DNA from 3 places in the Xenorhabdus sp. KJ12.1 genome. Region 1 is predicted to be linked to each of the others. Evidence: riboswitches for the same ligand, from Rfam matches in the RefSeq annotation. Region 1 holds a riboswitch; each other region holds the start of a gene.
What was found. A riboswitch is a leader RNA that binds a small molecule or an ion and turns the genes downstream of it on or off. The one in region 1 is predicted to bind thiamine pyrophosphate.
Positions count from the first base shown of each region.

Region 2: it holds a riboswitch for thiamine pyrophosphate, as region 1 does, so the genes downstream of both, thiB (thiamine ABC transporter substrate binding subunit) here and thiC (phosphomethylpyrimidine synthase ThiC) in region 1, are expected to answer to the same signal.
Region 3: it holds a riboswitch for thiamine pyrophosphate, as region 1 does, so the genes downstream of both, thiD (bifunctional hydroxymethylpyrimidine kinase/phosphomethylpyrimidine kinase) here and thiC (phosphomethylpyrimidine synthase ThiC) in region 1, are expected to answer to the same signal.

Region 1 is NZ_CAWNQH010000116.1:110,514-115,252, forward strand. It holds gene thiE (thiamine phosphate synthase) at 1-138, opposite strand, end outside; gene thiC (phosphomethylpyrimidine synthase ThiC) at 122-2,107, opposite strand; TPP riboswitch at 2,250-2,374, opposite strand; gene AACS92_RS19430 (HAD family hydrolase) at 2,456-3,130, opposite strand; gene nudC (NAD(+) diphosphatase) at 3,390-4,169, shown strand; gene dcp (peptidyl-dipeptidase Dcp) at 4,245-4,739, opposite strand, start outside.
Region 2 is NZ_CAWNQH010000094.1:82,790-87,528, forward strand. It holds gene ptsP (phosphoenolpyruvate--protein phosphotransferase) at 1-2,131, opposite strand, end outside; gene rppH (RNA pyrophosphohydrolase) at 2,141-2,668, opposite strand; TPP riboswitch at 2,928-3,032, shown strand; gene thiB (thiamine ABC transporter substrate binding subunit) at 3,158-4,171, shown strand; gene thiP (thiamine/thiamine pyrophosphate ABC transporter permease ThiP) at 4,147-4,739, shown strand, end outside.
Region 3 is NZ_CAWNQH010000064.1:11,139-15,877, forward strand. It holds gene AACS92_RS08885 (amino acid permease) at 1-101, shown strand, start outside; gene cspE (transcription antiterminator/RNA stability regulator CspE) at 890-1,099, shown strand; TPP riboswitch at 1,242-1,334, shown strand; gene thiD (bifunctional hydroxymethylpyrimidine kinase/phosphomethylpyrimidine kinase) at 1,421-2,218, shown strand; gene fbaB (class I fructose-bisphosphate aldolase) at 2,296-3,345, opposite strand; gene AACS92_RS08905 (hypothetical protein) at 3,639-3,911, opposite strand; gene trhP (prephenate-dependent tRNA uridine(34) hydroxylase TrhP) at 4,047-4,739, opposite strand, start outside.

The sequences.
Region 1 (4,739 bases):
ACCGGCTTCCAGTAACCGCTCAATCCATATCAGTGAGTCCACCACGGGATATAACCCCAACCGGTGTTCGGTTGGAGCAAAGGAGGCTGTTTCAGGGCAAACGGTTTCAGATAAAATCGCTTCAGACTGATTTAACATCGTTGATATCCTCAGCCCGGTGATACAGTTCGCTGCCATGTATCCGAAATTCTTCGGACATCTGTTCCATACCCGATTGTTGTTCCAGTTTTGCGGCATAGTCCCGCACATCCTGTGTAATTTTCATTGAGCAGAATTTCGGCCCGCACATGGAGCAGAAATGGGCAACTTTACCGGATTCCTGAGGTAATGTTTCATCGTGATAAGCGCGGGCGGTGTCAGGATCAAGGGCCAGATTAAACTGGTCTTCCCAGCGGAATTCAAAACGCGCTTTTGACATGGCGTTATCGCGGATTTGAGCACCGGGATGGCCTTTCGCTAAATCTGCCGCATGAGCTGCGATTTTGTACGTGATTAGCCCTTGTTTCACATCTTCTTTGTTTGGCAGGCCAAGGTGCTCTTTAGGCGTGACATAACAGAGCATGGCACAGCCGAACCAGCCAATCATAGCTGCACCAATACCGGAGGTGAAATGGTCATAACCCGGCGCGATATCGGTTGTCAGTGGCCCTAATGTGTAGAAAGGCGCTTCGTGGCAGTGTTCCAGTTCTTCCGTCATATTGCGGCGGATTAATTGCATCGGAATATGTCCCGGCCCTTCGATCATCACCTGAACATCATATTCCCAGGCGATTTTGGTCAGTTCACCCAGTGTATGTAGTTCGGAAAACTGTGCTTCATCATTGGCATCCTGAATGGAACCGGGACGTAAGCCGTCTCCCAGAGAAAGGGAAACATCGTAGGCGGCACAGATTTCACAAATTTCACGGAAATGGGTATAGAGGAAGTTTTCCTGATGATGAGAGAGACACCATTTCGCCATAATGGAGCCACCACGGGAAACAATGCCTGTCAGTCGTTTGGCGGTCATCGGAACATAGCGCAGCAGAACGCCGGCATGAATAGTAAAGTAATCGACTCCCTGTTCCGCCTGTTCCAGTAACGTATCGCGGAACATTTCCCACGTCAGGTTTTCCGCAATGCCATTGACTTTTTCCAGCGCCTGATAGATGGGGACTGTACCAATTGGCACCGGGCTATTACGCAGTATCCATTCACGGGTTTCGTGGATATAGCGCCCGGTGGAAAGATCCATTACGGTATCCGCGCCCCAGCGGGTAGACCAGATCAGCTTCTCAACTTCTTCTTCAATGGAAGAGGTGACGGAAGAATTACCGATATTGGCATTCACTTTCACCAGAAAATTGCGCCCGATAATCATCGGTTCAGATTCTGGGTGGTTAATGTTGGCAGGAATAATCGCACGGCCCGCAGCGACTTCCTGTCGCACAAATTCCGGCGTAATGTTTTCCGGTAAGTTGGCACCGAAACTTTGCCCCGGATGCTGCTGGAGAAGCACTTCACCGCGGATACGTTCACGCCCCATATTTTCCCGCAGGGCGATAAATTCCATCTCCGGCGTGATAATGCCTTTACGAGCGTAGTGTAATTGGGTAACGCGTTCGCCAATTTTCGCTTTCAAAGGGTGGGGACGATGGTGAAAACGCAGATGATCCAGTCCGGCATCCGCTAGGCGCTGTTGGGTAAAATCAGAGCTGAGGGTTGTGACAGGCTCTGTGTCATTGCGCTCTTCAATCCACGGCTGGCGGATTTTCTGTAAACCTGCGTGTACGTCCAGTACGGCTTCAGGGTCGCCATAAGGGCCGGAAGTATCATAAACAGGTACGGGTTCATTTTCCTCAAATTGGGGCGCTTCTTTTGTCCCGCCAACCAGTGTAGGAGATACCTGAATTTCACGCATAGGAACCTGAATATCCTCGCGTGAACCTTCCAGATAGATACGACGTGAATTGGGGAAGGTAACACCCTGAATTGAATTGATAAATTCCTGTGCGGCATCCCGTTGGGCTTTACGTGGACGTGCCGGATGAGTTTTAGGGGAGATATCAGTTGTAGGGATAATATCTGCGCTGGAGGTGACGGTATCATTAGTAATAGCATTAGACATAGCAAATTCCTGACTGTGTGATCGCCTGTAATCAGGCTTAAGTTGAGAAAATTGCTTGTCTGGAGCTCGCAGGGAGTAATGATGATTGCTGAACAGTGTTATCTGGCAGAAGATCTGTACAGAAGCAATAAAGCATATCAGCAGAGGGATTACTCTTGTTCCCTTCGCGGGTATTAGCCCGATCAGGTTCTGCGGATCCCGAATAAACGGTCTCAGCCTGTGTCCACCGTGATATACGCTGAACGCTAGGCACTCCGACAAGAAAACACCCCAGAGTATAAAGGGGATTATGGAAACTGCAACCGGAAAACCGAGCCTTTTGTATTGGCCCGATGTCAGGTATTAATATTAATTCCGTGGCGCTAACGCCCAGCTCAATTGCTTCCAACCATGTTTTTCTGCTGCTGACTGCAATTTTACATCCGGATTCACGGTAAATACTTCACTGGCAAAGAAACACATCGGCAAGTCGTTCGATGAGTCTGTGTAAAAAGAGATATGTTGTGGCGATAAATTCTGTTCTGTCAGCCATTGCTGTAAGCGGGTAACTTTCCCTTCCCGGAAAGTTGGGACACCTTCAATATCGCCGGTATAACAGCCATCTTTCATGACCATATCAATCCCCATGGCGGTTTTTACGCCAAATACAGCCGCGATTTTTTTCACCACGAAAGAAACAGTAGCAGAAATGATAATGACGGGAATATTTTGTTGGCGGTAAATATCTAATTGTGTTTTCGCTGCGGGGTAGAAGAGAGGTTTGATTGTCGTTTCTACAAAATCTGTCAGCCAGATATCAACTTGTTCATGGGGTATTTGGCAGAGGGCTTGTAAACTGACTGACAGATATTCCTGCATATTCAGTTTCCCTGCACTGTAATCCGATATCATTTTCTGGTCTGCTTCTATAAAGCGGGGGTCAGTAATGATCTGCTTTTCCCATAAATAATTCGTCCAGAGTAGACTGGAATCCCCACGGATCAGGGTGTCGTCCAGATCAAATATGGCAACCTGCTGTGACATAGTTGTTATTCCTCAAATCTGAAATCGACAGGATAAGGTCGATTGAAAGAGAATCAAATATTTTATTGCTACGGCTTAATGAACACCCGAAAATATGCACATTCAGAAGCATTGTTAATATAACAGATTGCAGACAGAATACGATGAAGAGGAGTATGCTGTAATGATGTTAATCTTGGTTAACATTTAATTAACACTGACTTGGTTAATATATTCTTAATTAACGCAGCATATGACACAACACATGATGGAACCAATGATGCAAAAAAAACTGACAGGTATAGAACGAGGCTGGTGGATTGTCAGTCTTGAAAACAGAGTTTGGCTTCCGCAGGGAGACTTACCACTGGGTACTGCTGAGAGCTGGTCATTGCAGGGCCTTGTCGCCTACGTGATTGGCGAGTGGTTGGGAGAAGTAGTGTGGCTCATCCGTCATAAGATGGCATCAGAGATGTATTCTCCCCGCCGGATTGCAGAACAGGATCCTCAATTATTTCAGTTGGTAGGGCGCGGAGTCCAGTTGGCGGAGTTTTACCGCTCACATCGTTACTGTGGGTATTGCGGTCATGAAATGCAGCAGACTGAGCACGAGTGGGCCTGCCTGTGCCACCATTGCGATGAACGCTATTATCCGCAAATTGCTCCCTGCATTATTGTGGGTATCCGCCGTGAAGATCACATTCTACTGGCACAACATCAGCGTCATCGCAATGGTATTCATACCGTGCTGGCTGGGTTTGTGGAAGTGGGTGAAACACTGGAGGAGACGGTACATCGTGAGGTGATGGAAGAGAGTGGAATAAAAATCCGTAACCTGCGTTATGTGACTTCTCAACCGTGGCCTTTTCCTCATTCATTGATGATGGGGTTTCTGGCTGATTATGAGAGTGGTGATATTGAACATGACCCCGTTGAGCTGATCAGTGCGGATTGGTATCGATATGATGATCTTCCCCTGATCCCCGGGCCTGATACGATTGCCCGCCGTCTGATTGAGGAAACGGTCGCACTATGTCGTCAGAGCTGTCGCCAGTATTGATAGTGAATACTTACAAATCATGAGAGTTACCCGATTTTTTCTATCAGGTAACTCTCAGCCTTTAACTATATTTGATTATTTTTGTTCCGTAAGACCCCGGTTTTTCAGCATAGATTCAGTACTTGGTGGCTTACCTCGCCAGTCGATATACAGTTTTTCCAGATCTGTACTATTACCGCGTGACAGTATCTTATCGCGGAAAATCTGACCGTTTTCTTTTGTCAGACCGCCATGCTCGGTAAACCATGCAAACGCATCGTCGGCCAGCATTTCTGTCCACAGATAGGCATAATAACCGGCAGCATAACCACCGCCCCAAATGTGTTTGAAGTAACTGGAACGGTAGCGCGGTGGCACGTAGTTGAGGTGGATATTGTCTTCTTGCAAAGACGCGGCTTCAAATTTATTCACATCCTGCTGCGGCTTATCTGCGGCCAGCATATGCCAGTGCATATCCAGCAGTGCGGCTGATAGTAACTCGGTCATTTGATAACCTTTGTTAAACTTATCCGCCTGATTGATTTTATCCATCAGTGCCTGCGGCATGACTTCGCCAGTTTGGTAATGTCT
Region 2 (4,739 bases), on a different contig from region 1:
GTTCTGCGGAATCTAAATGATGTAATAGGTATTTAATTCGTGGAATACTCCGACCGCTCATGCTCAGGCAACGATAACCCAAACCAACTAATATCAGCACCCCCATCGGCAAACCCGCCATTTCCCCACAAACACTAACGGGTAAACCAATGCGCTGACTTTCATCAACAATCTGTTTTAAGGCCTTAATCATTGCCGGATGAAGATTGTCATACAAAGAAGCAACATGGGTATTATTACGATCTACCGCAAGTAAATACTGAGTTAAGTCGTTGGTACCAATAGAGATAAAATCAACACGTTTCTTCAATTGTGGTAACAGCAGGATCAGAGAGGGCACTTCTACCATGACGCCAATTTGTGGCATCGCAATGGTTGTGGCAGCGGATTGTTCAACTTCTGTCTTTGCCCTGTTGATCAGTTTTTTGGCTTCATCAATCTCTTCAATACAGCTTACCATCGGCAACAATATTTTCAGATTTCCGATCGATATATTCGCTTTCAACATCGCCCTAAGCTGGATCAGAAATATTTCCGGTTGATCCAGCGTTATGCGAATTCCCCGCCAACCAAGGCAAGGGTTTTCTTCATTAATAGGCATATAAGGAAGATGTTTGTCAGCGCCAATATCCAGTGTTCTCAATACAACTGATTTGTCAGGGAAAAGTGTCAGCATTTCCTGATAGCGATTTTTCTGTTCATCTTCTGATGGAAAACCGCTGTGCAGCATAAAAGGGATCTCAGTACGATACAACCCGACGCCATCAATACTATCGCCTATTTGTTGCTCATATTTCAGGCTCAACCCTGCATTGAGTTGAACCCGCACCCTCTCTCCACTTTTAAGCCGGGCTTTTTGTTGCTGCCCCCCTTCGGCCAGTTTACTGAGAACCTGCTCTTCTTCAATGATCTGGCGATATTCCTGAACAACCAGCGGCTCTGGATCAATGAAAAATTCTCCCCGATAACCATCCAGAATCAACATTCGGTTATGCAGCAATTCCGGATGAATATCAGCACCCATAATCGCCGGTATTCCCATCGCCCTGACTAAGATTGCAGAATGTGAATGCGTTGCCCCATCACGCACAATAACACCCACCAGCTTATCCTGCGGGATTTCAGCCAGTAAGTTAGCGCTGAGTTCATCTGCCACCAGAATAAAACGCTCTGGCCACTGGCTATTGCCGGTAAAATCATCGTCCAGATGAAAGAGTAACCGCTGCCCGAGCGCCCGTAGATCAGAAGCCCTTTCCCGCATATAGGCATCCTGAAGATTGGCAAATTGTTCCGCATATTTCTCCACAACACTTTTTACCGCCCACTCTGCGATAAAACCATTATCAACTGAGTGGAACAGATCCTGTTTAAGTTTCGGATCATTCAGTAAGTGGGAATAGAGATCAAAAATAGCAGCACTTTCTTTCTGCGAGCTGGCAGTAAAGCGTTTACTTATCCGGCGACATTCTGCTGTTGCCTGCTCAAGCGCACGGGTCAGGCGGGAACGTTCTGCCTGATAATCGAGTGTTAACGCTTCAGATACCTGCTCAAGTGATGGCTGGGAACAATCCTGCCAGCCCTGAGCCATCGCAATACCCTGAGAGACCGCCAGTGCTTTGATGTGGGTCTGACAATACTGACTTGATAATCCACGAACCTGGGCCTGAGCAAGGATCGCCGCCAATTGCATGGCAAGAGTCACCATAAAAGACTCTTCACTTTCATCAAACGAGCGCCGCTCATTTTGTTGAACGACCAGAATCCCCTGCAATTGGCGGCGGTAGATGATCGGAACACCTAAAAAGGCCCGGAGATTCTCTTCTTTTACTTGAGGAATATATTTGAAGCTGGGGTGATCACGTACATCAGCAAGGTTGATTAACTCTGACAAGCGCCCGACTTCACCCACAACACCTTCGTCAAAGGAGAGGCTGACCGTGCGCTTTCCCGGCTTCTTCAACCCCCGGGTTGCCATCAGGTAATAACGCTGGCGCTGATGATCGGCCAGATAAATAGAACAAACATCCGTGTTCATTGCTAAACAGGTTTCATTAACTAACAGCTCAAGCGCTTCCGATAAATTCGTTGCCATCGCAACCTTTTCAACAATTTCCCGTAAGCGCATGAGCATAACAATTACCTAACTTCTTCTACGACGATAATAGGCTGAGTAGGGTTGTGGCGCTGATTCCTGTACTGGCATCACGATGGAGGAAAACTCTTTCATCACACGGCGATACACATCCCGTTTAAAGGAAACAACCTGCCTGACAGGGTACCAATAACTCACCCACCGCCAACCATCAAATTCTGGTGTACTACTGCGCTGCACATTAATCTCTTTTTCACTGCAAAGCAGCTGCAATAAAAACCAGCGTTGCTTTTGCCCTATACAGACGGGCTTTGTATCCCAACGCACCAAACGTTTGGGTAATTTGTAACGCAACCAGCTACGAGTGGAGGCTAAAACCCGTACATCTTTGCGACTTAAACCAACTTCTTCGAACAACTCACGATACATCGCTTGCTCTGGCGATTCTCCCGGATTGATACCTCCTTGGGGGAACTGCCATGAATGCTGTCCATAACGGCGGGCCCACAGAACCTGCCCCTGACGATTACAAATTACAATTCCTACATTCGGGCGGTAGCCATCATCATCGATCACCAGACTACCTCTCGATAAAACGAATTTGAAAAGATAGCTAATTGTTTCACACTCCCCTCAAGCGGTAAACCTCTATACCTAATGGATTTAGAATTGCATCCCGGCGGTAAGGAAACACCCCTTTGGAACTCGGATCTCCGCCTATTTATAAAACGATAGCAGGAATGTGAGCACAGCCAATAAATCAGAAAAAATAGTCAGAAAGATGTCAGATATATTAATGAGGCTTTGCAGTCACTACTTTAGCCTCTACAATATGCTCATCTCAACGGGGTGCGATTGTTGTCGGACAACATCGCTGAGAGCAAACCCGTAGAACCTGATCCGGTTGGTACCGGCGTAGGGATTTGAGCCACTACTCATTGATATATAGCAGTCATTTTATCAGACACTTTCTCAAATCCTTTACCAACCTGCTGGTCACTTGTTTAATTATGAGTGCTAATAACGATTATTAATAACCACTATTAATAACGACAGGAGAGCAAAGTGTTTAAGCGTTTATTTTCCCGGTTGATCGCAATCAGTGCATTATCGGTTTCTGCATGTGCCTTTGCTCAGGCAGCACAGGCTAAGCCTACACTGACTGTTTATACTTATGATTCGTTTGCCTCCGAGTGGGGAGCAGGCCCGGCTATTAAAAAAGCTTTTGAATCCGAGTGTGACTGTGAATTAAAACTCGTTGCGCTGGAGGATGGTGTTTCTTTACTGAACCGTATAAGAATGGAAGGTAAAAAAACCCAGGCTGATATCGTGCTGGGTTTAGATAATAACCTGATTCAGTCTGCTCAACAGACAGGGTTATTCACCCCTGTCAGCATTGATACCACAAAATTAAAACTGCCTTTCACCTGGAATAACAGTACTTTTATTCCCTACGATTACGGTTATTTTGCTTTTATTTACAATAAAAACACCCTGCCTAATCCCCCAAAAAGTATGGCTGAGCTCATTAACAGCCAGCAGAACTGGAAGATTATTTATCAGGACCCGCGCACCAGTACCCCCGGCTTAGGTTTTTTACTCTGGATGCAGGAACTCTATGGTGATAAGGCCGCACAAGAGTGGCAGAACATAGCCAAGAAAACGCTGACGGTAACTAAAGGCTGGAGTGAAGCCTACGGGTTATTCCTGAAAGGAGAAGGCGATATGGTGCTCAGCTATACCACCTCACCGGGCTATCACATCATGTCCGAGAAAAAGAATAATTATGCCGCAGCCATATTTGATGAGGGGCACTATTTACAGGTTGAAGTTGCTGCACAGCTGGCTTCAAGCAAGCAGCCTGAACTGGCTCAGAAATTCATGCAATTCATGCTTTCTCCAGCATTCCAGCAAGTTCTTCCGACTACACAGTGGATGTATCCTGTTACTGATATTCCTCTGCCAGAAGTGTTCAAACAACTGCCTGTGCCAGAGAAATCACTGCAATTCAACGCAGATGAAGTGGCAAAACACCGAATACAATGGATCCGTACATGGCAAAGTGCTGTAAGCCGTTAATCGCGGGTTGGTTATTGCCGGGGGTAATTGCCTCCGGCCTGTTGCTCCTCATTGCGCTTTCCGCTTTTGGTGTACTGTTTTTTTATGCGCCTGAAAGTCACTGGCAGGTATTTCTGAATGACAGCTATTTGTGGCATGTGATTCGTTTTACTTTCTGGCAAGCATTTTTATCCGCCTTATTTTCAGTGATACCCGCCATATTTCTGGCCAGAGCGCTCTATCGCCGCCGTTTTCCGGGCAGAACGCTTTTCCTACGCCTGTGTGCCATGACGCTGGTTCTGCCGGTTTTAGTCGCTCTGTTTGGCATACTGACTGTTTACGGACGCGTTGGCTGGCTGGCCAGTCTTTGCCAGTGGATAGGGATTGAATACCATTTCACGCCTTACGGCCTTCAGGGTATTTTACTCGCTCATATTTTCTTCAATATGCCGATGGCTACGCGCTTATTACTCCAGTCACTGGAAAATATTGCAATAGAACAACGGCAGCTTGCAGCTCAGCTTGGTATGAATGAGTGGCAACATTTTCGTTTTGTCGAATGGCCTTACCTGCGCCGCCAGATTTTGCC
Region 3 (4,739 bases), on a different contig from region 1:
CGATACCTGATATACGTATATCTGTTATCCTCATGCCATTCTGGATTGGAGCATTGTGGGTTGGTTATTTATTTTCCAGATCCAATAAAGCAAAGACATAACTTGATAGTTTTAAAATGAGTATACTTTATCAGCCGGGCATATGCCCGGCTGATTTTTTTATAATGAATCTAATTTTATTAATCCCTGATAACAAAATTTTATTACATGAGAAAACTATGTGAAAATTTAAACTACAAAAATTGCATATAAAATGAATGTTATCCATTTTTCTCCATAAAATGTTTGCACTGAACTAATATCCGTGTAATAGGCTGCTTAAAGCTCAGTTTTTCTTGGGCTATAAACATGAAGTCAGCTTCTGACATATTTAAATAATAAAGGACGTCTATAAATTGAATAAAAGGGAATTCAACTGAACAATCTTTAATAAAGGATATACAAAATATAAAACAGCTGAATTTGGAGCAGTCATATTACACTCTCAGGTGTTAACAAATATACTCCATTCTTTTATCGCTTCTTCAATAAAGTTTAAAAGTTATAACTCTCTGCTGTATCTCTTAATAAGCGTGATAAACAGAATTATATATCAAAAAAATCAAAATACTTTCCAAGGGTTAAAATTCTATTTCTTTTTTAATTCATGGTGTTATGTAATATAAATACTTCTGGTTGACGTTAAATAAAAAGCAGATATTAATAATTTGAAATATGTGCTTTAGCTCGTGCCGCTGAAAAAAATGGCTTGCGATTATATAAAGAGTATGTGATAAAACACATGGGTAAACGAAGTACTATTTCTGTTAATGAATAGCAGCAATGAATACGGGTTCGTTTCTTTTTAATGCCAATCGGCTAATAAAGTGATTCAAAGGAAATTTTTGAAATGGCAAAAATCACTGGTACTGTGAAGTGGTTCAACGAGTCTAAAGGTTTTGGTTTTATTACTCCAGCTGATGGCAGCAAAGATGTATTTGTACATTTTTCTGCAATTATGAAAGATGGATTTAAAACATTGTCTGAAGGCCAACAAGTTGAGTTTGAAATTCAGGATGGTCCTAAAGGTCCAGCTGCTGCAAACGTGACAACTTTATAGTAATAAAAAGTAATTAAAAGTAATAAATTTATTTTTGCTGGTATTTTCATTGCCAGCTGAATATATATCGTTAATCTGTTTCATTATTTAACGATAACATATTGCAAATATCACTCTATTGGGATACTAATAGAGTGATTTTTATTTTGGCTCGGGGCGTTCTTAATTGAACTGAGAAGTACCCGTATTACCTGATCTGGATAATGCTAGCGTAGGGAAGTCTCGGTATATCCCATATCCGACAGATCTTGAAAGGCAACTTGAAAGAGAGTGGGTATTTTGATTGCCGCTTTTCCTGAGCTGGTCGCAGGAATCATCATCATGTCAATTCATTCATTGACCATTGCAGGAACTGATCCTAGCGGTGGTGCCGGCATTCAAGCCGATTTGAAAACCTTTTCTGCACTTGGCGTTTATGGCACAACTGTGATTACCGCCCTCGTTGCGCAAAATACCACTGGAGTGCAAGCAGTTTACGATATTGACCCAAGTTTCCTTGCTACTCAACTTGAGTCTGTGCTTTCAGATGTCAGGATAGACAGTATTAAAATTGGTATGTTATCGAATGTTGCTAATGTAAAAGTTGTCGCGGAAATGCTGCAACGTTACCCAGTTCCTTATACTGTACTGGATACAGTGATGCTGGCGAAGAGTGGAGATCCGTTACTGTCGGAAGAAGCTGCCACAGTTATGACAGAGTTACTACTACCTGTTGTTTCTTTAATTACTCCCAATTTACCTGAAGCGGCAGCACTGTTGAAATGTTCTTCTGCGGAAACAGAAGATGAAATGTTGCAACAAGGGCGAAAATTATTATCAATGGGTTGTCAGGCAATTCTGTTGAAAGGGGGGCATCTGGCTGACGGAGAAAGTCCTGACTGGTTGTTTACGCCTGAAGGAGAATGGCGTTTTACTGCTTCCAGAGTTAATACCCACAATACACATGGCACGGGTTGTACTTTGTCGGCGGCTCTTGCTGCATTACGACCACGTTATGAAGATTGGCAGAGCACAGTGCCAATTGCAAAAGCTTATTTACACAATGCCTTAGTGCAGGCAGATAAATTAGACGTGGGAAAAGGGATAGGGCCGGTACATCATTTCCATCAATGGTGGTAGTTACTGACCGTGAAAATGGGGATATAGCTATCCCCATATCTAATTTCTTTATTATTCAATTAATTATCCTGATTTTATCAGGCTATAGTGACGCTTTTGTCGAGGTAGACATCCTGTACTGAGTGGATCAGGGCAACGCCTTCTTTCATTGACTTCTTAAATGCCTTGCGCCCAAGAATTAACCCCATGCCTCCAGCGCGTTTGTTGATGACCGCAGTACGGACTGAATCACTCAAATCATTGGCACCAGAAGCTCCGCCGGAATTGATTAGGCCGGCACGCCCCATGTAACAGTTAGCCAACTGATAGCGAACTAAATCGATAGGGTGTTCTGTTGTTAATTCAGTATAGACACGTTTATCTGTGTGCCCGAAACCAATAGCAGTATAACCGCCATTAGTTTCCGCCATTTTTTGCTTAACAATATCAGCACCGATAGTGGCTGCCAGATGGTTTGCCTGACCGGTTAAATCGGCACTTGTATGGTAATCAACGCCATCTTTTTTGAAGGCAGAATTACGTAAATATGCCCACAGTACTGTGACCATTCCTAATTCATGAGCACGTTCGAAAGCAGCAGAAATTTCTTCTATCTGGCGGCGTGACTCATGAGAACCATAATAAATCGTTGCACCAACTGCAACTGCACCCATGTTAAATGCCTGTTCAACGCTGGCATATAAAGTCTGATCATATTCAGCGGGGTAGGTCAGAGTTTCATTGTGATTCAGTTTCACCAGAAATGGAATTTTATGGGCATAGCGGCGGGAAACAGATGCCAGAACACCATAAGTCGAAGCAACGCAATTACATCCTGCTTCAATTGCTAATTCAACAATATTTTTGGGGTCAAAATAGAGCGGATTTGCTGCAAAAGAGGCACTGGCTGAATGTTCAACTCCCTGATCAACCGGCAGAATCGAAAGATAACCAGTTCCTGCCAGACGCCCATGATTAAATAAAGTTTGCATTGAGCGCAATACCGCGTTTGGCCGATTGTTTTCGATCATTACACGATCAACAAAATCTGCACCCGGAATGTAGAGATTTTCACGTGGAATAGTGGAACATTGATGCTGCAATAAACTTTCTGCGTCTTTTCCTAACAACTTCACGATATCAGTCATGTTTAACTCCAGTTTGCAAAAGGCGCTACTGATTGTTGTTTATATTTGCATGGAGTACAAGGTGAGCAGGAAGGGAAGATGTAGTGGATCGCTTCAGTTGAGATTATACCCGTCGTCTTTCAAGTTGCCTCTTTGTTGGTTGTACTCATTTCCAGTCATCCAATGGCCTGGATTCATTCCCTTGTCGCTGCGATGTAACTTGGAACCATTGGGTATATTTTTCATAGTTAATGTTATGTTTATTAAAATTTAATTATTTCCCTCCTGTCATGCATGTGTATAGTGAGATAATATCAATCGACTCTGTTGGAAATAACTATCTCAAGGTGTTTTTCTAAAAATTCCTTCAGTATGTTGAATAAATATGAGTGATATTTATTCAAACCGATTTTTTTATTTACAATTAATTTTGTAATGGGTAGTGAGATAATTATTATTGACTGGATAAACTCAATAACTAGTAATTCAGTTAATGATTTTTTCTTGCTGATATTACTGATGATTTTTTGAATTTTAAAATTTTCAGGAAAAGAAAAGGCTAGCCCAAGGGAGATTGAGCTAGCCAAGGAGGTGGTTCCTAGTCTTACAGTGAAACTTTTTTAGTTCTTCATTTTTCAGAATGGATGATACGAGAAATAAAATAGTATTGATGTGATCTGTTTCTAAAAAAATGGAACTATTTCTGTAAAATTCATACTGAATTATTTTTTAGGAACTGTATTTGTATGAGGTGCTCGGGTATTACCCGATTTCAGATTACGGATAAGCAGCGCGTAATTCAGTTCAATTTCTTCAGGAACAGGCAAGTAAACAATATGACCGTCACCCGGAGCAACTTCGACAACCTGATTTTTTTTGTTTGTCATTGATGCCAGTACAAAGTTGATATTGCCTGCTGGCGTCATAATTTCAAGATTGTCACCAACGAGGAACTTATTTTTTACTGCTACTTCAGCCAGCCCGTTGATCCGATTGCCGGTAAATTCTCCGACAAATTGTTGCGTCTCTGATACTGAATAACCATATTCATAGGTTTGATAGGCATCGTGAGTATGGCGACGCAAAAAGCCTTCGGTATAACCACGATGAGCTAATCCTTCCAGCGTGCTCATTAAGGTTGGATCAAACGGTTTACCGGCAACGGCATCATTGATGGCACGGCGGTATACCTGAGCTGTACGGGCACAATAGTAGAAAGATTTAGTGCGGCCTTCTATTTTCAGCGAATGTACGCCCATGCCAGTCAGACGATCTACATGCTCCACTGCCCGCAAATCTTTGGAGTTCATGATATAAGTGCCATGTTCATCTTCAAATGCGCTCATATATTCCCCCGGACGTTTGGCTTCTTCTATCATGAATACCTTATCCGTCGGATTTCCCTGTCCTAGTGT